3 regions of the Streptomyces sp. NPDC043746 genome follow, and region 1 is predicted to be linked to each of the others. Evidence: riboswitches for the same ligand, from Rfam matches in the RefSeq annotation. Region 1 holds a riboswitch; each other region holds the start of a gene.
The links. Region 1 has a riboswitch for cobalamin ahead of AC0682_RS29870 (CoA-acylating methylmalonate-semialdehyde dehydrogenase). Riboswitches for the same ligand answer to the same signal wherever they lie in the genome.
Positions count from the first base shown of each region.

Region 2: linked by a shared signal. The riboswitch ahead of AC0682_RS16310 (cobalamin biosynthesis protein) and the one ahead of AC0682_RS29870 (CoA-acylating methylmalonate-semialdehyde dehydrogenase) in region 1 are both predicted to bind cobalamin.
Region 3: linked by a shared signal. The riboswitch ahead of AC0682_RS05480 (ribonucleoside-diphosphate reductase subunit alpha) and the one ahead of AC0682_RS29870 (CoA-acylating methylmalonate-semialdehyde dehydrogenase) in region 1 are both predicted to bind cobalamin.

Region 1 is NZ_JBWKCM010000044.1:22,212-31,737, forward strand. It holds partial or broken gene AC0682_RS29845 (lipoate--protein ligase family protein) at 1-535, opposite strand, end outside; gene AC0682_RS29850 (enoyl-CoA hydratase) at 886-1,695, opposite strand; gene mmsB (3-hydroxyisobutyrate dehydrogenase) at 1,692-2,624, opposite strand; gene AC0682_RS29860 (enoyl-CoA hydratase/isomerase family protein) at 2,621-3,688, opposite strand; gene AC0682_RS29865 (acyl-CoA dehydrogenase family protein) at 3,685-4,839, opposite strand; gene AC0682_RS29870 (CoA-acylating methylmalonate-semialdehyde dehydrogenase) at 4,836-6,338, opposite strand; cobalamin riboswitch at 6,566-6,744, opposite strand; gene cobF (precorrin-6A synthase (deacetylating)) at 6,943-7,746, shown strand; gene AC0682_RS29880 (hypothetical protein) at 8,134-8,331, opposite strand; partial or broken gene metE (5-methyltetrahydropteroyltriglutamate--homocysteine S-methyltransferase) at 8,472-9,526, shown strand, end outside.
Region 2 is NZ_JBWKCM010000013.1:53,501-63,026, forward strand. It holds gene AC0682_RS16300 (inorganic phosphate transporter) at 1-1,209, shown strand, start outside; gene AC0682_RS16305 (hypothetical protein) at 1,222-1,461, shown strand; cobalamin riboswitch at 1,612-1,740, shown strand; gene AC0682_RS16310 (cobalamin biosynthesis protein) at 1,950-2,915, shown strand; gene AC0682_RS16315 (cobyric acid synthase) at 2,974-4,611, shown strand; gene AC0682_RS16320 (putative cobaltochelatase) at 4,608-6,644, shown strand; gene cobO (cob(I)yrinic acid a,c-diamide adenosyltransferase) at 6,644-7,243, shown strand; gene AC0682_RS16330 (cobyrinate a,c-diamide synthase) at 7,237-8,595, shown strand; gene AC0682_RS16335 (ZIP family metal transporter) at 8,630-9,352, opposite strand.
Region 3 is NZ_JBWKCM010000003.1:363,686-373,211, reverse strand. It holds gene AC0682_RS05510 (GntR family transcriptional regulator) at 1-20, shown strand, start outside; partial or broken gene AC0682_RS05505 (DUF397 domain-containing protein) at 100-304, shown strand; gene AC0682_RS05500 (ABC transporter permease) at 379-1,179, opposite strand; gene AC0682_RS05495 (ABC transporter permease) at 1,186-2,046, opposite strand; gene AC0682_RS05490 (ABC transporter ATP-binding protein) at 2,043-3,014, opposite strand; gene AC0682_RS05485 (ribonucleotide-diphosphate reductase subunit beta) at 3,236-4,255, opposite strand; gene AC0682_RS05480 (ribonucleoside-diphosphate reductase subunit alpha) at 4,255-6,669, opposite strand; cobalamin riboswitch at 6,804-6,925, opposite strand; gene AC0682_RS05475 (GNAT family N-acetyltransferase) at 6,990-7,499, opposite strand; gene AC0682_RS05470 (hypothetical protein) at 7,499-8,173, opposite strand; gene AC0682_RS05465 (YbdD/YjiX family protein) at 8,345-8,548, opposite strand; gene AC0682_RS05460 (carbon starvation CstA family protein) at 8,545-9,526, opposite strand, start outside.

The sequences.
Region 1 (9,526 bases):
ACATCGCGCCCCCGCCGGAGATCCGGCGTACGACGTTCACCCCGTGCCGCTCCACGCCCGCCGGGTCCACCTCGTTGCGCAGCGACTGGAAGCTGCCGATGATCACGGCGGGGGAGTCCCACTCCCAGACCCGCAGCGTCGGCGGACGCACCCCTGCCGCCACCTCGGCGGTGATCACCTCGTCCAGCGCCATGTGCAGCGCGGGCGACTGCGGCGCGTCGTGGATCAGCTGCCAGTCGTAGTCGCTCCACTCCGTGGCCTGCGCCAGCGCCCGGCGTACGGCGGTGGCGACGCCCTCCGCGCTGAGTCCGAGCATCACCGTGGAGTCGGGCAGCGCCGCCTCGATCCGGGCCGCGAGCCCGGCGGTGTCGGTGTTGGCCGGGGCACCCTCCAGCGCCGCGTCGATCGCGAGGATCGCCTCGTCCGGTTCGAGGAAGAAGTCCCCGGAGACGCGGACGTCCCGCAGGGCCCCGCCCGCCACCTCCAGGTCCACCACGACCAGCTTGCCGCCGGGAACCTTGTACTCACCGTGCACCGTGCCGCCTCCGACTCCGTCTGTTCCGTCCGGTCGTGTCCGGCCCGATGGATGAACCGGACACGACCGGATACAACGCGCATCGCGGCGTGGATCATCCCGTGCGTCCGAGGCCGTCTTCGCCGTGGCCTCGGACGCGCACTCCGCCATGCCCACCGCCGGGTCCACGCCGACGGGCCGGCCCTGGACGGCCCGCGCCCGGCCACCCGATCGGGCTCGGCTGCCGGGCCCGCGAACGCCGGGACCGCGCCCGGCGGGCTCGGCCCCCGGCCGGGGCCGGGCGGCCGCCGACCCCGACCGGCGTGCGCGGGTGCCGTACCCGGTGGAGGCCGACGGCCCGAGGGCCGACCTCAGCGGTGCGTGAACTCCGCCGGCCGCTTCTCGGTGAACGCCTTCATGCCCTCCTTCTGGTCGGCGGTCGCGAACACCGCGTGGAACAGGCGCCGTTCGAAGCGGACGCCCTCCGCGAGCGTGGTCTCGAAGGCGCGGTCCACCGCCTCCTTCGCCATCATCGCGACCGGCGCCGACATCCCGGCGACCGTCTCCGCGACCGCCAGCGCCTCCGTCAGCAGCTCCGCGTCCGGGGCGATCCGGGAGACCAGCCCGGCCCGTTCCGCTTCCTGGACGTCCATGTTCCGGCCGGTGAGACAGAGGTCCATCGCCTTGGCCTTGCCGACCGCCCGGGTCAGCCGCTGGGAGCCGCCGATGCCGGGGATCACCCCGAGCCGGATCTCCGGCTGCCCGAAGACGGCCGACTCCGAGGCGATCACCAGATCGCAGAGCATCGCCAACTCGCAGCCCCCGCCCAGGGCGTAGCCCCGTACGGCGGCGATCGTCGGGGTCCGGAGACGGCCGAGCCGGTCCCAGGCGGTGAACCAGTCGCTGAGGTACATGTCCATGTAGCTCTGCGGCTGCATCTCCTTGATGTCCGCCCCCGCCGCGAACGCCTTCTCGCCGCTGCCGGTGATGACGATGCAGCCGACGCCCGGGTCCCGGTCCAGCGCCTCGGCCGCCTCCACCGTCTCCCGCATGACCTCCAGGCTCAGCGCGTTGAGCGCCTTGGGGCGGTTCAGGGTGAGCAGGGCCGTACGGCCCCGGCGCTCGACCAGGATCGTTCCGTACGGGCCCGGGGTGGAGGGGGTGTCGTCGTGCTCGCTCATGCGGTGGTGCCTTCCTGCGTCTGGGTGGTCTGCGACGAAGCGGTGCGGATGGCGCGGACGATCCCGGAGAAGTCCTGGTCCGCCCCGTCCCCTTCCGCGAACCGGGCGTACAACTCGGCGGCCTTGAGCCCTAGTCCGGCGTCGATGCCGCCCGCGCGCAGGGCGTTGGCGGCCAGCGCGAGATCCTTCGCCATCAGGGGAGCGGCGAAGCCGGGCCGGTAGTCGCGGTTGGCCGGACTGGTCGGCACCGGGCCGGGTACCGGGCAGTTGACGGTGAGGGCCCAGCACTGGCCGGAGGCCGCAGACGCCACGTCGTACAGCGCCTGGTCGGAGAGGCCGAGGCTCTCGGCGAGGACGAACGCCTCGCTCACGGCGATCATCGAGACGCCGAGGATCATGTTGTTGCAGATCTTCGCCGCCTGCCCGGCACCGGCCCCGCCGCAGTGCACGGCCTTCCTGCCCATCACGGACAGCAGCGGCTCGGCCTGGGCGAATGCGGCCTCGTCGCCCCCGGCCATGAAGGTGAGGGTGCCCGCCTCCGCGCCCACCACCCCTCCGGAGACCGGGGCGTCCAGCGAGCGGTGACCGGTCGCCGCCGCTGCCGCGTGGGCGGCGCGGGAGTCGGCCACGTCGATGGTGGAGCAGTCGACCAACAGCGTGCCGGGGCGGGCTGCTTCGAGCAGCCCCTGCTCCCCGTAGAGGGAGAGGACATGGCGGCCGGCGGGCAGCATGGTGATCACCACATCGGCCACCGCGGCCGCATCCGCTGCGGACTTCGCCCGCTCCACCCCGCTCTCCCCGGCGGCGGCCAGACAGCTCTCCACCAGGTCGTGGCCGAGCACCCGGTATCCGGCCCGGACGAGGTTGGCGGCCATCGGGCCGCCCATGTGGCCGAGGCCGATGAACGCGACGGTCGTGGTGGTGGTCACCAGGGCACCTCCTGCGGTGAGTCGGCTGCGGCGAGGAGCGGTTCCCCGTCGCCGGTCGGTGCGAAGTACCGGGCCACGTCCGCCTCCGTGACCTCCACGAGCGTCCCCGGGGTCCAGCGGGGGGTGCGGTCCTTGTCGATGACCTGGGCGCGGATGCCCTCCGCCAGATCGGCGGAGGAGAGCGCCGCGCACGAGACGCGGTACTCCTGCTCCAGCACCCGCTCCAGCGGCCCGAGTCCACGGGCGCGGCGCAGCGCGGCGAGGGTGACCTTGAGCGCGACGGGCGAACGGCCCAGGATCGTCTTCGCCGCCTCACCGGCCGCCGGGGCGTCGAAGGCCAGCAGCCGCTCCACGATCTCCTCGACCGTGTCGGCGGCGTAACAGCGGTCGATCCAGGCCCGGTCGGCCTCCAGCGTCCCGGGGGGTGCCTCCCGGACGTGTCGGCCCAGCACCTCGGGGACCTCCCCCGTCCGCAGCGCGGCGAGGAACGCGGGCAGCTCGTCCGCCGGTACGAAGTGGTCGGCCAGTCCGCACAGCAGTGCGTCCCGGGCCCCCACCACCGCCCCGGTCAGGGCGAGATGGGTGCCCAGCTCCCCGGGGGCCAGCGCCAGCAGATACGTGCCGCCGACATCCGGCACGAAGCCGATCCCGGTCTCCGGCATGGCGACCTTCGACCGCTCGGTGACGATCCGGACGCTGCCGTGCGCCGAGACACCGACCCCGCCGCCCATGACGATGCCGTCCATGATGGCCACGTACGGCTTCGGATAGCGGGCGATCCGGGCGTTCAGCCGGTACTCGTCGCGCCAGAACGCGGCCGACGCCTTGCCGCCCGCGCGGGCGTCCTCGTAGATGGACCGGATGTCGCCGCCCGCGCACAGGCCGCGCTCCCCGGCCCCGGTGATGACGACCGTGGCCACCTCCGGGTCGTGCTCCCACCGGTCCAGGGCCGCCGCGATCGTCCCGACCATCGCGTGGGTCAGGGCGTTGAGCGCCTTGGGCCGGTTCAGGGTCACCACCCCCGTACGCCCCTCGGTACGGACGATGACGGGCTCCTCGGTCATCGCAGGGCTCCCGTCAGACTCCGGGCCACAATGACGCGCATGATCTCGTTGGTCCCTTCCAGGATCTGGTGGACCCGCAGGTCCCGGACGATCTTCTCGATGCCGTACTCGGAGAGATAGCCGTAGCCGCCGTGGAGTTGGAGTGCCCGGTCCGCGACCGCGTACCCGGTGTCGGTGGCGAACCGCTTGGCCATCGCACACAACTCCGGTGCACCGGCCGCCTTCCGGTCCAGCGCCTCGGCGGCCTGCCGCACCAGCGCCCGGGCGGCGGCCAGTTCGGTCGCCATGTCGGCCAGCCGGAACTGCAGCGCCTGCGCCTCCAGCAGCCGGGCCCCGAACGCCTCGCGGTCCGCGAGATGCGCCAGGGACCGGTCCAGCGCGCTCTGCCCTCCGCCCAGGGAGCAGGCGGCGATGCCCAGTCGGCCGCCGTTGAGGCCGTTCATCGCGATCCGGAAGCCCTCGCCCTCCGAACCCAGCATCCGGTCGGCGGGGATGCGCACGCCGTCGAGCAGGACCTGCCGGGTGGGCTGCGCGTTCCATCCCATCTTCTTCTCGTTGGCCCCGAACGAGAGACCCGCGTCGTCCCGTTCGACGAGGAACGCCGATATCCCGCCGGGACCGCTGTCGCCCGTGCGGGCCAGCACGATGTAGAGGTGGGTGGCGCCCGCCCCGGAGATGAACTGCTTCGTGCCCGTCAGGACGTAGTGGTCGCCGTCGCGCTCCGCACGGGTGCGCAGCGCCGCCGCGTCGGAGCCCGCGCCCGGCTCGGTCAGGCAGTAACTGCCCAGCTGCTCCATGGTGCACAGCTCCGGCAGATACCGGGCGCGCTGCGCGTCGGTGCCGTACTGGTCGACCATCCAGGCGACCATGTTGTGGATCGAGAGGTACCCGGCGACGGACGGGCAGCCGGTGGCCAGGGCCTCGAAGACGAGGACCCCGTCGGAGCGGGACAGCCCGGAGCCGCCCACCTCCTCCCGTACGTACACACCTCCGAGACCGAGGTCCGCCGCCTTCCGCAGGACGTCGACGGGGAAGTGCTTGTCCTGGTCCCAGGCCACCGCGTGCGGGGCCAGGTGCTCCTGGGCGAAGTCGAGCGTCGTCTCGACGACCGCGAGCTGGTCGTCGCTGAGCAGGGTGGTCACAGCGCTCATCCCATGGTCGGAATCGTGAAGCTCGCGCCGTCCCGGATGCCCGAGGCGGGCCAGCGCGAAGTGACGGTCTTGGTACGGGTGTAGAAGCGGATGGCGTCCGGGCCGTGCTGGTTCAGGTCACCGAAGCCGGACCGCTTCCAGCCGCCGAAGGTGTGGTACGCCACCGGCACCGGGATCGGCACGTTCACGCCGACCATGCCGGTGTCGACCCGGCGGGTGAAGTCGCGGGCGATGTCGCCGTCGCGGGTGAAGAGGGAGACGCCGTTGCCGTACGCGTGTTCCGAGGGCAGCCGCAGCGCCTCCTCGTAGTCCGCCGCACGGACCACGGAGAGCACGGGCCCGAAGATCTCCTCCTGGTAGATCCGCATGTCCGGGGTGACCCGGTCGAAGAGCGAGGCGCCCGCGAAGAATCCCTCCTCGTGGCCTTCGAGGGTGAAGTCCCGGCCGTCCACGACCAGTTCCGCACCCTCCTCGACACCGAGGCCGACATAGCCGCGCACCCGGTCGACCGCGTCGCGGCCCACCAGCGGCCCGAAGTCGGCGTCCGGGTCGTCCGATCGGCCGATCCGCAGCTCACCGATCCGCTCGGTGAGCCTGGCGACCAGCGCGTCGGCGGTGGCCTCACCGACCGGCACGGCAACCGAGATCGCCATGCACCGCTCGCCCGCCGAGCCGTACCCGGCCCCGATCAGGGCGTCCACCGCCTGGTCCAGATCGGCGTCCGGCATCACGATCATGTGGTTCTTGGCTCCACCGAAGCACTGCGCCCGCTTGCCGTGGGCCGCGGCCGTCGCGTAGATGTGCGCGGCGATCGGTGTCGAGCCGACGAAGCCGAGGGCCTTGACGCGCGGGTCCTCCAGCAGGGTGTCCACGGCCTCCTTGCCGCCGTTGACGACGTTGAGGACCCCCGGCGGAAGCCCGGCCTCCAGGAAGAGTTCGGCCAGCCGCAGCGGCACCGACGGGTCACGCTCCGACGGCTTGAGGATGAAGGCGTTACCGCAGGCCAGAGCCGGTGCGGCCTTCCAGAGCGGGATCATCGCCGGGAAGTTGAACGGGGTGATGCCCGCGACCACACCGAGCGGCCGGCGCAGCGAGTGCACATCGATTCCCGCGCCCGCGTTGTCGGTGAACTCGCCCTTCAGCAGATGCGGGACACCGGCCGCGAACTCCACCACGTCGAGACCGCGCGCGATGTCGCCGTGCGCGTCCGCCACGGTCTTGCCGTGCTCGGACGAGAGCAGCCGGGCCAGGGAGTCCTTCTCCTTCTCCACCAGCCGGAGGAAGCGCAGCAGCACCCGGGCGCGGCGCTGCGGGTTCCACTCGCCCCACTCCCGCTGCGCCTGGGAGGCATCGGCGACGGCCGCCTCGGTCTCGGACCGGTCGGCCAGCGGCACCCGGGCCTGGACCTGACCGGTGTTGGGGTCGTAGACATCGCCGTACGTGCCGGAGGCGCCGGGCGTGTGCTTGCCGCCGATGAAATGGGTGAGTTCGCGGACCATGGAAACCTGCTCTCGTCGGTGAGATCGTCAGGAGAGATCCGGGGATGGCGCACGGCTGCCACCGGCCCACGCACCGGTCGGGTGCACGGGGGCGCGGAAGGACTGCCGCCAGGGGGGACGCGAAGGGCGGGGGCCGTCAGGGGGCGGGGAGAACCGCTCGCCGGGACGGGCCTGCGGGGCCGTGGGTGCGGACCGGTGCCATGCGTGTCTGCTCCATCCTCGTGGAAACACGGAACGACCCCGTGGCCGGTATCCTGACTCCCGGATCGACGCGCGCCCTCCTGCCTTCCCGACGGCTGGTTCGCCGTCAGTGGCGTGTCCTGCGAGGACGGACTCCCCGGTCACAGTGGCGGGACCGCGCCGGAATCGCACCGGCTTCCCTGACACCACGGGCCTTCGAGGCGCCCGGCACCATGCCGGTCGCCCTTCTGCCCACGAACATATAGTTGGACGTCCTAGTAAGTCCACCCCCCGTCGCCCCGACCTGCGCGCGCCCTCGCTCCGGCTCGACGCCCGCCTCGCCCCTGGCGCGTCCGCCCGGCCTGGTGGTCCCTCTCGCCCCCTGCCCGGGCCGGGCAGGCCGGCCCTGGCATGATCGGCCGACATGAGCGACGCACCCCCACGCCACATCCTCGTCATCGGCATGGGCGCCGGTGACCCCGACCACCTCACCCTCGCCGCGATCAAGGCGATGCGCCGGGCACAGGTCTTCTTCGTGCTCGGCAAGGGCCGCGAGAAGGAGTCCCTCATCCGGCTGCGACGGGACATCCTGGCCGAACACCTCACCCATCCCTACCGGGTCGTCGAGGCCGAGGACCCCTGGCGGGACCGCACCCAGGACGACCGGGGGCGCTACACCTCGGCGGTCCACGACTGGCGCCAGCGCCGCGCCGACATCTGCGAACGCCTGATCATCGAGGAGCTGGCACCGGGGGAGTGCGGGGCCTTCCTGGTCTGGGGCGACCCGTCCCTGTACGACAGCACCCTGGCGATCCTGGAGGACATCCGGGACCGGGGAACGGTGGAATTCGGCCATGAGGTGATTCCCGGCATCAGCAGCGTCTCCGCCCTCGCCGCCCGCCACCGCACGTCCCTGAACCAGGTCGGCCGCCCGATCCACATCACCCCCGGCAGGCGGCTCGCGGAGGGGTTCCCGGACGACGACGGCGACATCGTGGTGATGCTCGACGGCCACGAGAGCTTCACCCGTCTGACGGGCCGGGGGCTCTGGATCTACTGGGGCGCCTACCTCGGCACCCCGGACGAACTCCTGGTCTCCGGCCCGCTCGACGAGGTCGCGGAGCGGATCAGCCGTGTGCGCGCCGAGGCCCGCGAGCGGCACGGCTGGATCATGGACACGTACCTGCTGCGCCAGGGCCCGGGGGCGCCGGGCGGCGTGGGAGGCTGAGGCGGCGGGCGGTCCGTGCGGTGCTCGCGCCGGAGGTGGTGCGGGCGCGCGCAGCGGTTGCGCCTCAGGCGGGGCGGGCGCTCACGGCGGTCCGGAGCCTCAGGTGGCGCGGGCGCTCACGGCGGTCCGGAGCCTCCGGTGGTGCGGGCGCTCACGGCGGTCCGGAGCCTGAGGCTGTGCGTGCTGACGCCCCAGGCGGTTGGGACGGCCCTGGTGCTGCTGCCTCCGGGCGGCCCGGACGCCTCGGGAGGCGCGGGCGCCGCCCACACCTGAGGCGGCGTCGGCCGCTGAGGGCCCCGGCCCGTGAGCGGGGGCCCGGACAAGGGAGGGAGGGCCGGGCGAGGCGCGGGCTCAGGTGCCGCACCTCCTCGTCGGGCCCGGCCGGGGTCAGCCCCGGGACTCGTGCGCCCGGATCAGGCCGAGCCCATGGCCGAGGCTCGGGCACTCGGCGCTCAGGTCGTTGCCCCGCACCAGATAGTTGTCCACGCGCCCGTCGGTGGCGCGCTCCACGGCCCGGTACTGCGTGCCGTTCACCGTGATCGTCCAGCCGTCGCCGTCCTGGGCCCAGCCGACTGTCTTCTTCATGCAGCGCTCCCCTTCTCTCCTCGCCGCCGCGGGTCGGCGGCCGTGTATTGGCAAGAAGAACGGCCTGTGGCGCTCTGTGGTTCCGGCTCGCCTACGCCATTCGGTTACATCTGTGTCACCGTGCCCCCACCAGCTGACCGGAAGTCAGCGAACGGGCGAAGAGGAGCCGAACCTCCTACTTCGGGCGGCTCGGGGAGGCCCTGCCCGTCCTGGCCAAGTCCCCGGTCGAGGGGATCGCGCTGGACTTCACCGAGTCGGGCGCCGCCAACCTGGACGACCTCGCGGCGGCGAGTGGACTGCCCGGCAAGCGGCTGGTCGCCGGCGTCGTCAACGGCCGCAACATCTGGATCAACGACTACGAGAAGTCGCTCGCCACCCTCGGCACGCTCCTCGGCCTCGCGGACCAGGTCGACGTTTCCGCCTCCTCCTCCCTCCTGCACGTCCCGCTGGACGCGACGGCCGAGCAGGACATCGACCCGCAGGTGCTTCGCTGGCCGGCCTTCGCCCGGCAGAAGACCGCCGAAATCGTCGCCCTGGCCAAGGGGCTGTCCCAGGGCACCGAGGCCATCGCCGCCGAACTCGCCGCCAACCGGGCCGACCTGGACTCACGCGCCGACGCCCCCATCACCCGCGACCCGGCCGTGCGGGCCCGTACGGCGGCCGTCACCGACGCCGACGGCCGCCGCTCGCAGCCGTACGCCGAGCGCTCCGCCGCCCAGCGCGCCCACCTCAAGCTGCCGCTGCTGCCGACCACCACCATCGGCTCGTTCCCGCAAACAGCCGAACTGCGCACCGCACGAGCCGATCTGAGGGCCGGACGGATCGACGAAGCCGGGTACGAGGAGCGCGTCAAGAACGAGATCCGCGAGGTCCTCTCCTTCCAGGAGAAGGCCGGGATCGACGTCCTGGTCCACGGTGAGCCCGAACGCAACGACATGGTGCAGTACTTCGCGGAGCAGCTCACCGGCTACCTCGCCACCCAGCACGGCTGGGTCCAGTCGTACGGCACCCGCTACGTCCGCCCGCCGGTCCTCGTCGGGGACATCTCGCGCCCCGGGCCGATGACCGTGCGGTGGACGGCGTACGCGCAGTCGCTCACCGAGCGCCCGGTCAAGGGCATGCTCACCGGGCCGGTCACCATGCTCGCCTGGTCCTTCGTCCGCGACGACCAGCCGCTCGGCGAGACCGCCCGCCA
Region 2 (9,526 bases), on a different contig from region 1:
GGTTTCCACGACACCGCCAACGCGATGGCGACCACCATCTCGACCGGCGCGATGAAGCCCAAGACAGCGGTGGCCATGTCCGCCGTTCTCAACCTGATCGGCGCGTTCCTGTCGGTGGAGGTCGCCAGGACGATCTCCGGCGGGATCGTCAACGAGGACGGCATCAGAACAGAGGTCATCTTCGCGGCGCTGGTCGGCGCCATCCTGTGGAATCTCCTGACCTGGCTGGTCGGTCTGCCGTCCAGCTCCTCCCACGCCCTGTTCGGCGGTCTGATCGGTGCCGCCGTGATGTCGGCCGGCTGGTCCTCGATCAACGGCGGCACGGTCGTCACCAAGGTGCTGCTGCCCGCGATCGCGGCCCCCCTGGTCGCCGGTATCGCCGCGATGCTGGCCACCCGGCTCACGTACCGGATCAACCGGAACGTCACCGACCCGAACCAGCAGAAGTCGACCGCCAAGGGCTACCGGGCCGGGCAGATCGCCTCCGCCGGTCTCGTGTCGCTCGCCCACGGCACCAACGACGCCCAGAAGACGATGGGCATCATCACCCTGGCGCTGGTCACCAGCGGTGTCCTGGCCCCCGGCTCCAACCCGCCCCTGTGGGTCATCGTCTCGGCCGGCATCGCCATCGCGCTCGGCACCTACCTCGGCGGCTGGCGCATCATCCGCACCATGGGCAAGGGCCTGACCGACCTCCAGCCGCCGCAGGGCTTCGCCGCCCAGACCAGTGCGGCCACGGTCATCCTGGCCTCCTCGCACCTCGGCTTCTCGCTCTCCACCACGCAGTCCTGCTCCGGCGCCGTCATGGGCGCGGGCCTCGGCCGCAAGGGCGGCGTGGTCCGCTGGTCCACCGCCACCCGGATGTTCGTCGCCTGGGGTCTGACCCTCCCGGCCGCCGCCCTGGTCGGCGCGGGCGCCGAGTTCCTCACCAAGCAGGGCCCGTGGGGCGTGGCCGCCACCGCGGTCATCCTCGTCGGCGGCTCCTTCGCCATCTGGGTGGCCTCGCGCCGCGAGCCGGTCGACCACACCAACGTCAACGACACCGAGGACACGACGGCGAACGAGCCGCAGGGCGTCGTCACCACCGCCATCGCCGCGGTCGCGCCGCCGCCCACCGCCGCTGCGGTCCCCGACCTCTCGACCACCATCCCGGCCCCGGCCCCGGCCGCGGCGCCCGACGACACGCCCCGCCCCGCGGCCACGGTGTAAGGACGGATCCGCATGAAAATCGACTGGGCAGCTCTCGCCTCCGTCTTCGGTGTCAGTCTCGTCGTCACCGTCGCACTGGTCGGCGTCTTCACCCTGGGCATCGTCGCCCTCTCCAAGCTGTCGACCCCGGCCGACGGCGACACCCCCGCCCCCTCCGGTGGCACGGCGGCACTGGCTCGCACCGGCGCGTACGCCGCCTTCGCGGCGTGCGCGGCGGCGGTCGCGTACGGGATCTACCTGATCGTCGCCTGACCCGCGCCGACGCGCTCCGTCGGGCCGGACACACCACCGTGTGTCCGGCCCGATGTGCGTCTGCGCACACCGGGCCTCCGCAGGTCAACAGCGAGTTGACGGCCGTTCTCGCAACGTGGTGGACTGCCCGGGCCATTACGGCGACAGGAGAGGAAGCCGGTGCGAATCCGGCGCGGTCCCGCCACTGTCACCGGGGAGCACTCCCCCACATCGGAGTCACGGCCCGCCGCACGCGGGCTGGAAGGCCGGGGGAACTGCGGATCCGGAAGCCAGGAGACTCTCGTCGCCGGACACGTCGAACCAGGGCGCGGACCCTGAGTGAGGACCTGACGCCATGCCTGGCCGCCGAGCGCCGCAGCTGCCGCCGTTGTCGTTGCCGCCTTTCCCGTACGCCGGTACCTCCCGCCCCACGACGGCCTGACCCCGTGCGTGCCGATCGCGCTTCCCTGCGCGCCGATCGCCTTCCCGTACGCCCCGATCGCGCTCCCCTGCGCGCCGGGCGCGTCTTCGCGTACGGTGCCGCCGCCGGGCTGGTCGCCGACACCCTGCTCGGGGACCCGCGCCGGGGGCATCCCGTCGCCGGTTTCGGGCGGGCCGCCGCGCGGGTGGAGTCGCTGCTCTGGCGGGACGACCGGGGCCGGGGCGCGCTGCACGCCCTCGTCTGCGCCGGAGGCGCCGTGGGGGCCGCCGCGTTGGCCGCCCGTGCCGTACGGGGGCGCCCCGCGCTCGCCGTCGCGCTGACCGCCGCCACCACCTGGTCGGTCGTCGGCGGCACGTCGCTGGGCCGGGAGGCCCGCGCCGTCGGGGGCGCACTGGCCGCCGGAGACATGGAGGTGGCCCGGGAGCGCCTGCCGCATCTGTGCGGGCGCGATCCGCACGCGCTGGACGGGCCGGGGATCGCCCGCGCGGTCGTGGAGTCGGTCGCGGAGAACACCTCGGACGCCGTCGTCGGCGCGCTGGTGTGGGGCGCGATCGGCGGGGCCCCCGGCCTCGTCGGCTTCCGGGCCGCGAACACGCTGGACGCGATGGTCGGTCACAAGTCGCCCCGCTACCGGCGCTACGGCTGGGCCTCGGCCCGCCTGGACGACGTGGTGGGGTGGCCCGGCGCCCGGCTGACGGCCGCGCTGGCCGTGGTGGCCGGGGGGCGGCCGACCGAGGCCGTACGCGCCTGGAAGGCGGACGCGCACCGGCACCCGAGCCCGAACGCGGGTCCGGTGGAGGCGGCGTTCGCGGGGGCGCTCGGCGTACGGCTGGGCGGCACGCTCGCGTACGCGGGGCGCGTGGAACACCGGCCGGTGCTGAACGGGGAGTTCGGGCGGGAGGTCCGGGGCAGCGACATCGAGCGGGCCGTGCGGCTGTCGCGGCGGGTGAGTGCGCTGGCCCTGGGGGTGTGTGTGGCGGGCCGGCTGGTGGCGGGGCACCTCGTCGCGGGGCGGAAGCGGGAGCGGGCATGAGCGGTACGGCATCGAGCGGTACGGCATCGAGCGGTGCGGTACGGGAACGGGGGCGGGTATGAGCGGCGGCGGGCTGCTGGTCGCGGGAACGACCTCGGACGCGGGCAAGAGCGTCGTCACGGCGGGCATCTGCCGGTGGCTGGTGCGCCGGGGCGTGAAGGTCGCGCCCTTCAAGGCGCAGAACATGTCCCTCAACTCCTTCGTCACCCGCGAGGGCGCGGAGATCGGGCGCGCCCAGGCCATGCAGGCGCAGGCCTCCCGGGTGGAGCCGACGGCCCTGATGAACCCGGTCCTGCTCAAGCCCGGCGGCGACCGGTCCAGCCAGGTCGTCCTGATGGGCAGGCCGGTCGGTGAGATGAGCGCCCGGGGGTACCACGGGGGCCGGCAGGAGGCACTGCTCGGCACCGTCACGGACTGCCTGGAGCAGCTGCGGTCGGCGTACGACGCGGTCATCTGCGAGGGCGCCGGCTCCCCGGCCGAGATCAACCTCCGGCGCACCGACATCGTGAACATGGGGATCGCGCGGGCCGCGCGCTTTCCCGTGCTGGTGGTCGGGGACATCGACCGGGGCGGGGTCTTCGCCTCGTTCTTCGGGACGACGGCGCTGCTGGGCGCCGAGGACCAGTCACTGGTCGCGGGGTACCTGGTGAACAAGTTCCGGGGTGACGTCTCGCTGCTGGAGCCGGGGCTCGACATGCTGTACGGGCTGACCGGGCGGCGTACCTACGGGGTGCTGCCGTACGCCCACGGGCTCGGCATCGACGAGGAGGACGGCCTGCGGGTCTCCCTGCGGGGCGCGGTACGGGAGTCGGTCGTGGCACCGCCGCACGGGGAGGACGTGCTGCGGGTCGCGGTCTGCGCGGTGCCGTTGATGTCCAACTTCACGGACGTGGACGCGCTGGCCGCCGAACCGGGGGTCGTCGTGCGGTTCGTGGACCGGGCCGAGGAGCTGGCCGACGCGGACCTGGTCGTCGTGCCCGGCACGCGCGGCACGGTGAAGGCGCTGGCCTGGCTGCGCGAGCGCGGTCTCGCCGAGGCCCTGGTGCGGCGGGCGGCCGAGGGGCGGCCGGTGCTGGGGATCTGCGGCGGGTTCCAGGTCCTCGGTGAGCGCATCGAGGACGAGGTGGAGTCGCGGGCGGGGGTCGTGGACGGGCTGGGGGTCCTTCCCGTACGCATTCGCTTCGACCGCGCCAAGACGCTGGCGCGGCCGGTGGGTTCGGCGCTCGGTGAGGTGGTGGAGGGGTACGAGATCCACCACGGGGTGGCCGATGTACGGGGCGGGGAGCCGTTCCTGGACGGCTGCCGGGTCGGGGCGGTCTGGGGGACGCACTGGCACGGGTCGTTGGAGAGCGATGCCTTCCGGCGCCGGTTCCTGGAGGAGGTGGCGCGGGCCGCGGGCCGGCGGTTCGTGCCCGCGCCGGACACCTGTTTCGGGGCGCTGCGGGAGGAGCAGCTGGACCGGCTGGGGGATCTGGTGGAGGAGCACGCGGACACGGACGCGTTGTGGCGGTTGATCGAGGGGGGCGCGCCCGGGGGGTTGCCCTTCGTACCGCCGGGGGCTCCGCCGTCGGCGGCGGGTGCGGGTGCTTCGGAGGGCCGGGACGCCGCCCCGGACCCCGCTCCTCGATCGCCGGAGGGGCTTGATGTGACCGGTCACGTAGAAGCCGAACAGCATGTCGACCAGGAGGCCTTGTGAGTACGCCCTATCCCTTCACCGCGATCGTCGGGCAGGACGACCTGCGGCTCGGGCTGTTGCTGAACGCGGTCAGCCCGGCCGTCGGCGGAGTGCTCGTGCGGGGTGAGAAGGGGACCGCCAAGTCCACCGCCGTGCGGGCGCTGGCCGCGCTGATGCCCGAGGTCGCCGTCGTCCCGGGGTGCCGGTTCTCCTGTGACCCGGTCTCGCCCGATCCGGCGTGTCCCGACGGGCCGCACGCGGAGGCGGCCGGGGCGGCGCGGGCCGCGCGGACCGTGGAGCTGCCCGTGGGCGCGTCCGAGGACCGGCTCGTGGGGGCGCTGGACATCGAGCGGGCGCTCTCGGAGGGCGTGAAGGCGTTCGAGCCGGGGCTGCTGGCCGACGCCCACCGCGGGATCCTGTACGTCGACGAGGTCAACCTCCTCCATGACCACCTGGTGGACCTGCTGCTGGACGCGGCGGCCATGGGTGCCTCGTACGTCGAGCGCGAAGGCGTCTCCGTACGGCACGCGGCACGGTTCCTGCTGGTCGGGACGATGAACCCGGAAGAGGGCGAGCTGCGGCCGCAGTTGCTGGACCGGTTCGGGCTGACCGTGGAGGTCTCCGCGTCCCGGGACACCGACGAGCGGGTGGAGGTCGTCCGGCGCCGGCTCGCGTACGACGACGATCCCGAGGGGTTCGCCGCGCGCTGGGCCGAGGAGGAGGGCGCCCTGCGGGAGCGGATCGCGGGTGCGCGGGCCCTGCTGCCCCGGGTCGTGCTCGGTGACGGCGTGCTGCGGCAGATCGCCGCCACCTGCGCCGCGTTCGAGGTCGACGGGATGCGGGCGGACATCGTGATGGCCCGCACCGCGACCGCGCTCGCCGCCTGGGCCGGACGTGAGGAGGTCACCGCCGACGACGTACGGCAGGCCGCCCTGCTGGCGCTCCCCCACCGGCGGCGGCGCAACCCGTTCGACGCGCCGGGCCTCGACGAGGACAAGCTCGACCAGACGCTGGACGAGGCCGCCGGGGACCCGGGGCAGGGCAACGGCGACGATCCCGACCCCGGGCCCGACGGCGGGGGCGACGGCGGTGGGGGCGGTGGCGTGCCGCCGCAGGCCGACGGGGAGGACCGTACGCCTCCGCAGGGCTCCGAGGGCGACTCTCCGTCCCCCGCCCCCGAGGGCGCGCCCGACGCGCCCGGGCGGCCCACCGGGGGCGAGCAGCAGCCGGTGGCGTCCGCCGAGCCGTTCCGTACGAAGATGCTCAGCGTGCCGGGGCTCGGGGAAGGTGCTGCGGGGCGGCGCTCCCGGGCCCGTACTGAGCACGGGCGTACGACCGGCGCGCGGCGGCCGGAGGGGGCGCTGACCAAGCTGCACCTGGCCGCCACCGTGCAGGCCGCCGCCCCGCACCAGCAGGCGCGCGGGCGCAGTGGGCGCGGGCTCGTGGTGCGGCGGGACGATCTGCGGCAGGCCACCCGGGAGGGACGGGAGGGCAACCTCGTGCTGTTCGTCGTGGACGCGTCCGGGTCCATGGCGGCCCGGCAGCGGATGAGCGCGGTCAAGGGGGCCGTGCTCTCGCTGCTGCTGGATGCCTACCAGCGGCGGGACAAGGTCGGCCTGGTCACCTTCCGGGGCAAGGAGGCCGACGTGGCGCTGCCGCCGACCTCGTCCGTGGACGCGGCCGCCGCCCGGCTGGAGTCGCTGCCGACCGGGGGACGTACGCCGCTCGCCGCCGGGCTGCTCAAGGCCCATGACGTGCTGCGGGTGGAGCGGCTGCGCGATCCGTCGCGGCGGCCCCTGCTCGTCGTCGTCACGGACGGACGGGCGACCGGCGGTCCGGAGCCGGTGGCGCTCGCGGGGCGGGCGGCGCGGCTGCACCGCTCGGAGGGGACGGCCTCGGTCGTCGTGGACTGCGAGTCGGGGTACGTACGCCTCGGTCTCGCCGGGGAGTTGGCCCGGGAGCTGGGAGGCACCGCCGTCACGCTGGACGAGCTGCGGGCCGACTCGATCGCCGGGCTCGTCAAGGACGTCACCGCAGCCGGGAGGGCCGCTTAATGCCACAGGGACAGCCGACATCGGTACCGGACGACGGGCTCACCACCCGTCAGCGCCGCAACCGCCCGCTCCTGTTCGTCCACACGGGCATCGGGAAGGGCAAGTCGACCGCCGCCTTCGGGCTCGCGCTGCGGGCCTGGAACCAGGGGTGGCCGATCGGGGTGTTCCAGTTCGTCAAGTCCGCGAAGTGGAAGGTCGGCGAGGAGAACGCGCTGAAGGTACTGGGCGCGAGCGGTGAGGGCGGCACGGTCGACTGGCACAAGATGGGCGAGGGCTGGTCCTGGGTCCAGCGCGACGGCCAGGTCGACAACGAGGAGAAGGCCCGCGAGGGCTGGGAGCAGGTCAAGCGGGACCTGGCCGCGGAGACGTACAAGCTGTACGTGCTCGACGAGTTCGCCTATCCGCTGCACTGGGGCTGGATCGACACCGACGAGGTCGTCGAGGTCATGCGGAACCGGCCCGGCACCCAGCATGTGGTGATCACCGGCCGCAACGCGCCGGACGCGCTGGTCGAGGCCGCCGACCTGGTGACCGACATGTCGAAGGTCAAGCACCCGATGGACGCGGGGCAGAAGGGCCAGAGGGGCATCGAGTGGTGAGTGTGCCGCGTCTGGTCATCGCCGCTCCGGCCTCGGGCAGCGGCAAGACCACCGTCGCCACCGGCCTGATGGCCGCCTTCGCCGCGCGCGGGCTGGCCGTCTCGCCGCACAAGGTGGGCCCGGACTACATCGATCCGGGCTACCACGCGCTGGCGACGGGCCGCCCCGGCCGGAATCTCGACGCGTACATGTGCGGGCCGGAGCTGATCGCCCCGCTCTTCGCGCACGGGTCGGCGGGGTGCGACCTCGCCGTGGTCGAGGGCGTGATGGGGCTGTACGACGGTGCCTCGGGGCAGGGCGAGCTGGCGTCGACCGCCCAGGTGGCGAAGCTGCTCCGGGCCCCGGTGGTGCTGGTGGTGGACGCCTCCTCGCAGTCGCGTTCGGTGGCGGCCCTGGTGCACGGGTTCGCCTCCTGGGACCCCCAGGTGCGGATCGGCGGGGTGATCCTGAACAAGGTGGCCTCCGACCGGCACGAGGCGCTGTTGCGGGACGCGCTGGACGAGTCCGGGCTGCCGGTGCTCGGCGTGATCCGGCGGGCCCCGCAGGTCGCGACGCCCTCGCGCCACCTGGGGCTGGTCCCGGTGGCCGAGCGGCAGGGCGATGCGGTGGAGGCCGTACGGGCCATGGGCGAGCGGGTGCGCGCCGGGTGCGACCTGGAGGCGCTGCTGGCGCTGGCGCGGACGGCGCCCGCGCTGGCGGACGAGCCGTGGGAGCCCGCGTACGCCCCCGCGGTCTCCGGTCCGGGGCCCCGGCCCGTCGTCGCCGTGGCGGGCGGGGCAGCGTTCACCTTCGCGTACGCGGAACACGCCGAGCTGCTGACGGCGGCCGGGGCGGACGTCGTGGTCTTCGACCCGCTGCGGGACGAGAAACTGCCCGCGGGGACGGCGGGGCTCGTGATCGGCGGCGGGTTCCCGGAGATGTACGCCCCCGAACTGTCGGCCAACGAGCCGTTGCGGCGGGGGGTGACCGAGCTGGCCCTGAGCGGGGCCCCGGTGGCGGCCGAGTGCGCGGGGCTGCTGTATCTGGCGCGGGAGCTGGACGGGAAGCCGATGTGCGGGGTGCTGGACGCCGAGGCCCGGATGTCGGAGCGGCTCACCCTCGGGTACCGGCAGGCGGTGGCGGTCTCGGACAGTCCGCTGGCGGCGGCCGGGACGCGGATGCGGGGGCACGAGTTCCACCGGACGGTACTGGAGCCGGGAGCGGGGCCGGTGCCCGCCTGGGGGATGCACCAGCCGGAGCGGCGGGTGGAGGGGTATGTCCAGCGGGGCGTGCACGCCAGCTATCTGCACACCCACTGGGCGGCCTTCCCCGAGGCGGCCCGGCGGTTCGTGGAGCACTGCCGGGTGCGGTGAGGCGTACAAGGGCGCGCAAAGGCGCACGGGCGGCTCACTCCGCGATGCCGACCACCAGCCAGATGAAGCCCACGCCCCCGACGGTGCAGAGAAGGGTGGAGCGGGCGGGATGGGTGTGGTGTGCCTCGGGAAGAATCTCCGCGGCGGCCAGGTAGAGCAGCGCTCCGCCGAAGAAGCCGAGATAGCCGCCGAGCAGTTCCTCCGGAAGGGTGAACAGCAGCGTCGTCGCGGCGCCCACGACCGGGGCCACGGCGGCCGCGAACAGCATCACGAGCGCCTTGCGGCGGGCGTTCCCGTAAAGACTGGTGAGGGTGTACGTGTTGAATCCGTCGGCGAAGTCATGACTGATCACGGCCAGCGCCACGGCCATGCCCATGGAGCCGCTGATCTGGAACGCGGCGCCGAGCGCGACGCCGTCCATCAGGCTGTGGCCGATCATCGCGGAGGCCGCCGCCAGCCCCACCTGCGGCACCCGCTGCCCGTCCGCCCCGTGTGCCACCTGGCGGGCGGCGAGCAGCCGCTCGACCAGATGGGCCACCAGAAAACCGCCGACGAACAGCAGCAGCGCGGCGGGCACCCCGAACACCGGCGCGCCCGCGGCCTCCAGGGACTCCGGCAGGAGGTCCAGGCCGACCACGCCGAGCATCAGACCGCCCGCGAAGCCGAGCACCAGATGGCGGCGGTCGGTGACACGTTGGGCGACCCAGCCACCGGCCAGGGTCATCAGGAACGCGCCGAGCGCGACGAACACCGCCATGGGCTCTTGCTAGCCGATCGACCTCGTCGGCCGCATCTCAGGATGCCCTTACCCGGGGGCGGACGTACCCGCCCGCAGGAGGACCTGAGCCGTACGACGGCCGGGTCCGTGACCGTATACGGAACAGCTCCACCCCCCACCCCGTGATGTGCTTGATGTGAAAGGCAGGCTCCG
Region 3 (9,526 bases), on a different contig from region 1:
AGTACGACTTCGACGCGTGAGGACCCCAACGGCTGGAAGCTCCCCGGTGCCGTCGTGCCGTGCGTGGTGGGGCCTTCTGCTGCGGAAGGGCCTTGCACGGTGACCCAGCTCCCGCGGTGGTCACCTCTTCGTCCAGCGACAACGGCGGTGACTGCGTTGAGGTCGCCGCCAACCTCGTCGCCCCACGCGGCATCGTCCCGGTCCGCGACTCGCAGGTGTGGACGGCCCGGTGGTCGACGTCCGTACCGCCGCGTTCTCCGCGTTCGTCTCCGGCGTACGGGCCGGGGCGTTCGACCCCGCCTGACGGGCGCGGTTCTCAGCGGCGTACTACCCCGGCCGTGCGCCGGGCAGGACGTTCCGCGGCCCCGGAGGTTCCGCTCAGTGCCCGCTGCTCTCGTAGTGGCGGGACTGCCGTTCCCAGAAGCGGTACGCGGCGTACATGAGCACGACGCCGATGGCGGGAGCGCCCCAGGCCAGCCATTCGGGCACGGCGAGTTCCTCGCCCCGGTCCATCAGCACGGTCGCCGGCAGATAGGCGACGAAGGCCAGGGGGAAGACGAAGGTCAGTCCGAAGCCCGCCACCGGGCCGAAGATCTTCAGCGGGTAGTTGCCGAAGTCGCTGAAGATCATGTCGATGGCGAACTTGATGGGGGAGACCCTCTTCATCCGGAAGACCAGTGCGGAGGCGGCCAGTTGCAGGGAACCCTCCACCAGCGCGCCGCCCACCACCGCGAGCACGAGGAAGCCGACGGCCACCGGCGACCAGTCGACCGGCGCGGAGGCCGAGGCGATGGACAGGAGGACCACTCCGCCCGCCAGGTCGCCGAGCGAGCTGAGCCGCACCCTGCGGGTGAGGAGCTGGACCAGCGGCGGCACCGGCCGGACGAGATAGCGGTCGTACTCGCCCTCGATGACGACCTCGTCGACGTGGATCAGCTGGTGACCGGGGAGCAGCCACAGGCCGTGGGCGGTCAGCCTGATCCCGTAGAGGAAGGCGATCTCGCCCAGCCCCCAGCCGCCGACCTGCCCGAAGCGGTCCAGCACCGCCCAGATGAAGGCCAGCCCGACGCCCTGGTAGAACAGGCCGCCGACGATGTTGACGAGCAGGTTCCCCCGGTACTGGAACTCGGCCCGGAACGCCGCGCCGGCCAGCAGCAGATAGACCCGTGGACCTCGCATCGTCCCTCAGCCCCCCTGCGACATGACGCGGCGCCGGGCGCGCGACCAGACGAACGCGGCCAGTGCGCCGAGCGCGCCGATCCACGCCAGCTGGACCCCGAGGGCGGCCACGATGCCCAGGCCCTCGACCTGGCCCAGGTAGACGGCCGCCGGGGTGTACGCGGTGGCCTGGAAGGGCAGCCACTCCGCCGCTGCTCTGACCGGGCCGGGCATGAACCACAGGGGCACCAGGGCCCCGGAGAAGAACTGTGCGACGAAGCGGTAGGCCATGAGGGCGCCGCTCACCTCCAGGGTCCAGAAGGAGACCAGGCCGAGCAGCAGCCCGAGCAGCTGGTTCACGAGCAGCGCACCGATCAGCGCCACGGGGTAGGCGAACCCCGCCGCCGTGGAGGCGGGTGCCCGGCCCGCGCCGATCAGCAGCGCGAACGGCAGCGCCACCAGCAGGACCGGGACCGCGGCCGATGCCCACCCGAGCTGGCCGGAGAGCATCTGCCCGGGGAAGCCGACGGGCCGCAGCAGGTCCACGGCGACCTTGCCCTCCCGGACCCGCTGGTCGATGGGGGAGGACCGCCACGGGCTGACCAACTGGTACTGGAGCGTCGTCAGCGTCGCGTACGCGGTCATGGTGGTGAGACTGAGCCCGTCCACCTCCGCGCGGCCGTCGTAGAGGGCCTTCCAGACCACCGTCAGCAGCCAGATCTGGAGGAGCATCATCGCGAAGGACGACAGATAGGCCGTCCGGTAGGTGAGGGCGGCGCGGAACTCCATCCGGGCGCAGGCGAGATGGGCGCGGAGCAACGTTCCGAGTGGCCGTTTCGCGGAGGCGGGGGCCGTCTTCGCCGAGGCGGGGGCGGGTGCGGCGGTCATCCGCGGTCCGCGTAGATCCGGTGGATGACGCTCTCCAGCTCGGGTTCCACGATCGAGAGGTCGGTCACCCGGTGCTGCGCCAGCACCGCCGCCACCAGTTCGGCGGGCGGGGTGCGTACGGGGTCGAAGCGCAGCCACACCCTGCCGTCCTCCCGGCGGACGACCTCCGCGCCCTCGACGCTCTCCAGCCGGTCGGTCTGCACCACGAGTTCGCGGTGCGGGGCATAGCGGGCCTTCAGCTCGTCCACCGCGCCGTCGTAGGCGACCCTGCCGTGGTCGATGAGGACGATCCGGTCGCAGAGTTCCTCGACGTCGTCCAGGTCGTGGGTGGTGAGGACGACCGTCGTACCCGATTCCCGGTTCAGTTCCCCGACGAAGGTGCGTATCCGCTCCTTGGCGATGACGTCGAGTCCGACGGTCGGCTCGTCCAGGTAGAGGATGTCCGGGTCGTAGAGCATCGCGGCGGCGAGGTCGCCGCGCATCCGCTGGCCCAGGGAGAGCTGACGGACGGGGGTGTCGAGGAACGGGCCGAGGTCGAGCACCTCGCTGAACTGCCGCTGCCTCTCGCGGAACCGGGCCTGTGGCACGTCGTAGAGACGGCCGATCAGCCAGAGCGAGTCGCGCAGGGGCAGGTCCCACCAGAGCTGGCTGCGCTGGCCGAAGACCACGCCTATCCGGCGGGCGTTGCGGGACCGGTCCCGCCAGGGCGTGGCACCGGCGACCGTGACCGTGCCGGACGTGGGGACGAGGATGCCGGTGAGCATCTTGATGGTGGTGGACTTCCCCGCGCCGTTGGGGCCGAGATAGCCGACCATCTCGCCCTGCTGGACCGTGAAGTCGACGCCGTCGACGGCACGTTTGACGGTCCGCTCACGGGTCAGGAGCGTGCGGATGCCCGCGAAGGCGCCCTCCTGCCGTTTGGGTCGGCTGAACTCCTTGACGAGGTCTGCCACTTCGATGACGGCCATGTGCGCCTCTCCTGGAGCGAGCCGGCCCTGTGGGGGCGAAGTCGAGCTGAGAGTGTGCACGCGGAGGTTTGGTCTAGTCCAATCATTTTCCGTCCGGCCGGTCTCCGTCCTGCCGTGGGGGAACGCGGAAGCCCCACCGTGCACGGCAGCACGGTGGGGCCCCTTTGTTCTCCGCAGTCCGGAAGCGGGTCCGGCGGTCCGGAACGAGGTCCGGAGCGGGCCTAGAAGTCGTCGTCGAACCCGACCGAGCCCTCCACCGCCACCTGGTAGGCGGACGGGCGGCGCTCGAAGAAGTTCGTCAGCTCCTGGACGCCCTGGAGCTCCATGAAGGAGAACGGGTTCTCCGAGCCGTAGACCGTCGGGAAGCCCAGGCGGGCCAGGCGCTGGTCGGCGACGCACTCCAGGTACTGGCGCATCGACTCGGTGTTCATGCCGGGCAGGCCTTCGCCGCACAGGTCGCGGCCGAACTGGAGCTCCGCCTCGACGGCCTCCTTCAGCATGTCGGTGACCTGCTGCTGGAGCGCGTCGTCGAAGAGCTCGGGCTCCTCCTTGCGGACGGTGTCCACGACCTCGAAGGCGAAGTTCATGTGCATGGTCTCGTCACGGAAGACCCAGTTGGTGCCCGTGGCGAGGCCGTGCAGCAGGCCGCGCGAGCGGAACCAGTACACATACGCGAAGGCGCCGTAGAAGAACAGCCCCTCGATGCAGGCCGCGAAGCAGATCAGGTTCAGCAGGAAGCGGCGGCGGTCGGCCTTCGTCTCCAGCTGGTCGATCTTCTCGACCGAGTCCATCCACTTGAAGCAGAACTGCGCCTTCTCGCGGATCGAGGGGATGTTCTCCACCGCCGCGAACGCCGCCGCACGGTCGTCCGGGTCGGGCAGGTAGGTGTCCAGCAGCGTCAGATAGAACTGGACGTGCACGGCCTCCTCGAAGAGCTGCCGCGACAGGTACAGCCGCGCCTCGGGGGAGTTGATGTGCTTGTAGAGCGTCAGCACCAGGTTGTTCGCCACGATCGAGTCGCCGGTCGCGAAGAAGGCGACCAGGCGGCCGATCATGTGCTGCTCACCCGGCGACAGCTTGGCGAGGTCGGCCACGTCCGAGTGGAGGTCGACCTCCTCCACGGTCCAGGTGTTCTTGATCGCGTCCCGGTAGCGCTCGTAGAAGTCCGGGTAGCGCATGGGGCGCAGGGTCAGCTCGAAGCCCGGGTCGAGCAGGTTCTTCTCGCTGTTCGTGGTGCTCATTACTGGCAGGCCTCGCAGGACTCGGGGTTTTCGAGGGAGCAGGCGATGGCGTCCGCGTCGGGAGCCGTCGCCTGCTGTACGGGGATGGGGGCGGCGGCCGCCGCCTGGCCGGACGCGGCACGGGCGATCCGGGTCGCCGGGCGCGAGCGGAGGTAGTACGTCGTCTTCAGCCCCTGCTTCCAGGCGTACGCGTACATCGAGGAGAGCTTGCCGATCGTCGGCGTCTCCAGGAACAGGTTGAGCGACTGGCTCTGGTCGAGGAACGGCGTACGGGCCGCCGCCATGTCGATCAGACCGCGCTGCGGGATCTCCCACGCCGTGCGGTACAGCGCCCGCACGTCCTCGGGGATCCACGCGAAGCCCTGGACCGATCCGCTGGCCTCGCGCAGCGCCTCACGGGTGCGGGCGTCCCAGACGCCGAGCTTCTTCAGCTCGTCCACGAGGTAGGCGTTGACCTGGAGGAACTCACCGCTGAGCGTCTCGCGCTTGAACAGGTTGGAGACCTGCGGCTCGATGCACTCGTACACACCGGCGATCGAGGCGATCGTGGCGGTCGGCGCGATGGCGAGCAGCAGCGAGTTGCGCATACCGGTCTTCGCGACCCGGGCGCGCAGGGCGTCCCAGCGCTCCGGCCAGTTCAGCTCGGTGTCGTAGTGGTCGGGGTGCAGCACACCGCGCGCGGCACGCGTCTTCGACCACGCGGGCAGCGGGCCCGAGCGTTCGGCCAGGTCGCAGGAGGCCTCGTACGCGGCGAGCATGATGCGCTCGGAGATCTTCGTGGAGAGCGCGCGGGCCTGCGGGGAGTCGAACGGCAGGCGCAGCTGGAAGAACACGTCCTGGAGGCCCATCGCGCCCAGGCCGACCGGCCGCCAGCGGGAGTTGGAGTTCCCGGCCTGCTCGGTCGGGTAGAAGTTGATGTCCACCACCCGGTCGAGGAAGGTCACTGCCGTACGGACGGTGGCGTCCAGGCGCTCCCAGTCGATCGAGCCGTCGGCGACGAACGCGCCCAGGTTGACCGAGCCCAGATTGCAGACGGCCGTCTCGCCGTCGTCGGTGACCTCCAGGATCTCCGTGCACAGGTTCGAGGAGTGCACGACCCGGCCCGGCTCGGCGGTCTGGTTCGCGGTCCGGTTGGAGGCGTCCTTGAACGTCATCCACCCCTGGCCGGTCTGCGCGAGGGTCCGCATCATCCGGCCGTACAGCTCGCGCGCCGGCATCGTCTTGCGGGCCAGCCCCCTGGCCTCGGCCGCGCGGTAGGCCGCGTCGAACTCGTCGCCCCACAGGTCGACCAGCTCGGGCACGTCGGCGGGCGAGAACAGCGACCACTCGGTGTCCGCGTCGACGCGGCGCATGAACTCGTCCGGGATCCAGTGCGCCAGGTTGAGGTTGTGCGTACGCCGCTGGTCCTCACCCGTGTTGTCGCGCAGCTCCAGGAACTCCTCGATGTCCGCGTGCCAGGTCTCCAGGTAGACCGCCGCCGCGCCCTTGCGCCGACCGCCCTGGTTCACCGCGGCCACGGAGGCGTCCAGCGTCTTGAGGAACGGCACGATGCCGTTGGAGTGCCCGTTGGTGCCCCGGATCAGCGAACCACGGGCGCGGATACGGGAGTAGGAGAGGCCGATACCGCCGGCGTGCTTCGAGAGGCGTGCCACCTGGTGGTAGCGGTCGTAGATCGAGTCCAGCTCGTCCTTGGGGGAGTCCAGCAGATAGCAGGAGGACATCTGCGGGTGCCGGGTGCCGGAGTTGAAGAGCGTGGGGGAGGAGGGGAGGTAGTCCAGCTTGCTCATCAGCCCGTAGAGCGCGGCGACCTCGTCCAGCGCCCGGACCGACTCGTCCTCGGCCAGCCCCGAGGCCACGCGCAGCATGAAGTGCTGGGGCGTCTCGATGACCTGACGGGTGATCGGGTGCCGCAGCAGGTAGCGGCTGTGCAGCGTACGGAGACCGAAGTAGCCGAAGCGGTCGTCCGCGCCCTCGGCCAGCGTCCGCTCCACCAGCGCGTCCAGCGCCTCGGCGTGCAGCTCCACGAAGGCGGCGGTGCGGTCCGCGATCAGGCCCTCGCGGTGGCCGACGGCGACCGAGGCGGAGAAGGACGTGGCGCCCTGGCCCGCGGCCTCGTCGGCGATCGTCCGGGTCAGCAGCCGGGCGGCGAGCTTGGAGTACGCCGGGTCCTCGGAGATCAGGCCTGCCGCCGCCTCGGTGGCCAGCATGCGCAGCTCGGCCTCGTCGGAGCGGGCGTTGCGCCCGCGGAGCGCGGAGGCGGCGACCCGTCCGGGGTCGGTGTCGGGCAGATCGACGGTGAGGTCGGTCAGGGTCCGCAGCAGGGCGGTCCCGGGTCCGTCGGTCGTGCCTGCTCCGGACGCGGTGGAGGCAGCGGATTCGGTGGCTGAAACCGGATCGGCGGGCGCGATGGTCACTGGGCTTTCCCTCGCTCGGCTGGGGGCCGGCGGCGAGCGGGGAAACCGGGCAGCGCGATGCCTGACGAGGCAGCACTGCTACGGCGTCCACCGGCCCATCCGCGAGGCCCGGACGTCTGGCGTCCGGTTCGGTCGAGCCGGACGCACTGTCGACAGGTCTTCGGACTTGGGGTGTGCAAAGCACACTGATCACACCGTTGCGGGACAGTTCCGGATTCACACCGGATTCCCCTGCGGCGACAGCGAGGTCGAGCATACATGTGGGGGCCGCCAGATGATGCGGCCCCCACATGTTGTGTCGCGTCGATTCGGTGTGCCCTTCAGGAGGCCGCCTCCAGCTCCAGCCTGAAGGTCATGAGGCGCATGCCCGGCACCGGCTGCCAGTCCCGCTCAGGGGTCCGCAGAAAGCCGAGCCGACGGTAGATCCTATGGGCCGGGAGCATGGCCGGCTGCGTCGACAGCACCAGCCCCCGGACGCCTTCGGCGGACCGGGCCCGCTCGACGCACGCCCGTACGAGAGCCTCTCCCACGCCCCGTCCCCGCCCCGCGCGGGCCACGGCCAGCATCCGGAACTCGGCCTCGTCCGGACCGGCGATATCGCGCCAAGGAGTGCCGGGAGCGGCATACGTGACACCCCCGAGCACCACCCCGTCCGCGTCGAGCGCCACGAGCACCTCGGCCTCGGCCGCCCGCTGCTCCACCGCCCGCAGTCTGAGGAGGTAGGGGTCCTGAGGGCCGTCCAGCAGATCATCGCCGAGATAGGCCTCGGCGATGATCTCGCCGAGCACGGTGTACTCGGCGGGCTCCGCCACCCTGACTGTCAGATCCATCAGCCGCTCGCCCCCACCCCGTTGTTCGGGGCGCCGTCGCCCACCGGCGGCAGGTCGCCCCGCTCGACGGGCTGTGGTCCGGAGCCGCCCCCGGGCGGCAGCAGCCGGTCCAGCTCGTGGTCGTCGGCGCGGTGGGCGGCACGCGCCGCCGACCGCAGCGTCGCCCGGTCCACCTGCTCGCGAGCCCCGCTCACCGTGATCACCAGGTCGCCCTGTTCCCGGGCGTACGCGTGGCCCGACTCCGTGGCGCGGTAACGGTGTTCGCCGTCCCGCTCGCACGTCACCAGGGGCTCCTGACCCCCGTCGGGCGCGGAGGCCTCCGTGCAGTCGGCCACGGCGTGCGGGCGGCGTTCCACCGACAGCTGGAGCACCCCGCCGTCCGGCGAGGTGTAGGAGCTGCCGAACCCGTCGTCACCGAGCACCCCGACCGACTGACGCGCCACGGTGTAGCCCGCGGCCTCGGTCACCCAGACATGCTCCGTGACGAGCTGCGCGGCGCCGGCCCGCGCCTCCAGCTCCGCCCGGTCGGGCGCCGGTCCGGCCGATGGACTCCGGTCCGCCGACGACTCCGAGCCGGGGGCCGACGCGGTGCCGCACCCCGTCACCGCCGCCAGGGCCAGTGTCACGGCCAGGAGGAGGGGCCGGAGCCGGGGGGACCGGGAGCGCGATGTCATGGGCACATCCTTTCGTACGGCCGGGGCCCCGCGCACCGGGAAACCGAGGGCGGCCGGGCTCGTCCCAAGGCGCGAAAGGGGGCCGCCGCGCCCCTGGAAGGGGTGCGACGGCCCCGATCGGCCGAGCAGCACCGGCCGGTGGTGGCCGGCAGCCTGATCGACCGGTGGCGGTCAGCAGCAGCGGAAGCCCTCGCGGGGGTCCGCCTCGCGGGCGTCCGTACGGCTGCGCTCGAAGGCCCGGCGGCTCATCACGGGTGTGTCGGGATCGTGGGCCCTGGCGTGCGCCACATAGCGGTCGTACGCGGCTTCGCCGGTCAGCTCCCGGACGTAGAAGCGGATCCGTCCCGCCATCCGCCGTACGTCCGCGACCGTCATGTCCGGCTCCCCGTCCCGGCCGGCTCCTTGCGGAGGCCGCCCTCGGGGCCGACTCCGGCCTCCGCCAGTTCGGCCTTCTCCTCCTTGGTGGCGAAGAGCGAGGCCGGGGCGACGAACTTCGACCGCACGTACGGCGTCTCGTGGAGCCTGACGCTCTCCGGATCGCGGATGGCCCGGTAGCAGACCCGGCCGGCGTCCACGAGGACGATGAGGATGAGGAGGGCGAAGAGCGCGCAGAGCACCCCGTCGACGGTGGAGTTGGTGACGATGGTCCGCATGTCGTCCATGGACTTGGCGGGCGCCAGCACCTCGCCCGCGTCGATCCCCGCCTGGTACTTGTCGCGCTGGGCGAAGAAGCCGATCTTCACGTCGGAGGAGAAGATCTTCTGCCAGCTCGCGGTGAGGGTGACGGCCACGTCCCAGGCGAGCGGGACGGCGGTGACCCAGGCCCACTTCAGGCGGCCCGACTTGACCAGCAGGGTGGTGCAGACCGCCAGTGCCACGGCGGCCAGCAGCTGGTTGGCGATGCCGAAGAGCGGGAACAGCTGGTTGATGCCGCCCAGCGGGTCGTGCACGCCGACCCAGAGGAAGTAGCCCCAGCCGCCGACCACGACGGCGCTGGCGAACCAGACGCCCGGCTTCCAGCTGACCTCGCGGAACGGCTTGTAGGCGTTGCCCAGCATGTCCTGGAGCATGAAGCGCCCGACCCGGGTGCCGGCGTCCACGGTGGTGAGGATGAAGAGCGCCTCGAACATGATCGCGAAGTGGTACCAGAACGCCTTCATCGCCGTTCCGCCGATCACCGCGGAGAAGATCTCCGCCATGCCGAGCGCGAACGTGGGCGCGCCACCGGTCCGGGAGAGCAGGCTGGCTTCCTCGACGTCCTTGGCGGCCTGCGCCAGGGCGTCCGGGGTGATGGTGAAGCCGAAGTTGGCCACGGCCTCGGAGGCGGACTGGACGCTGTCACCGATCACACCG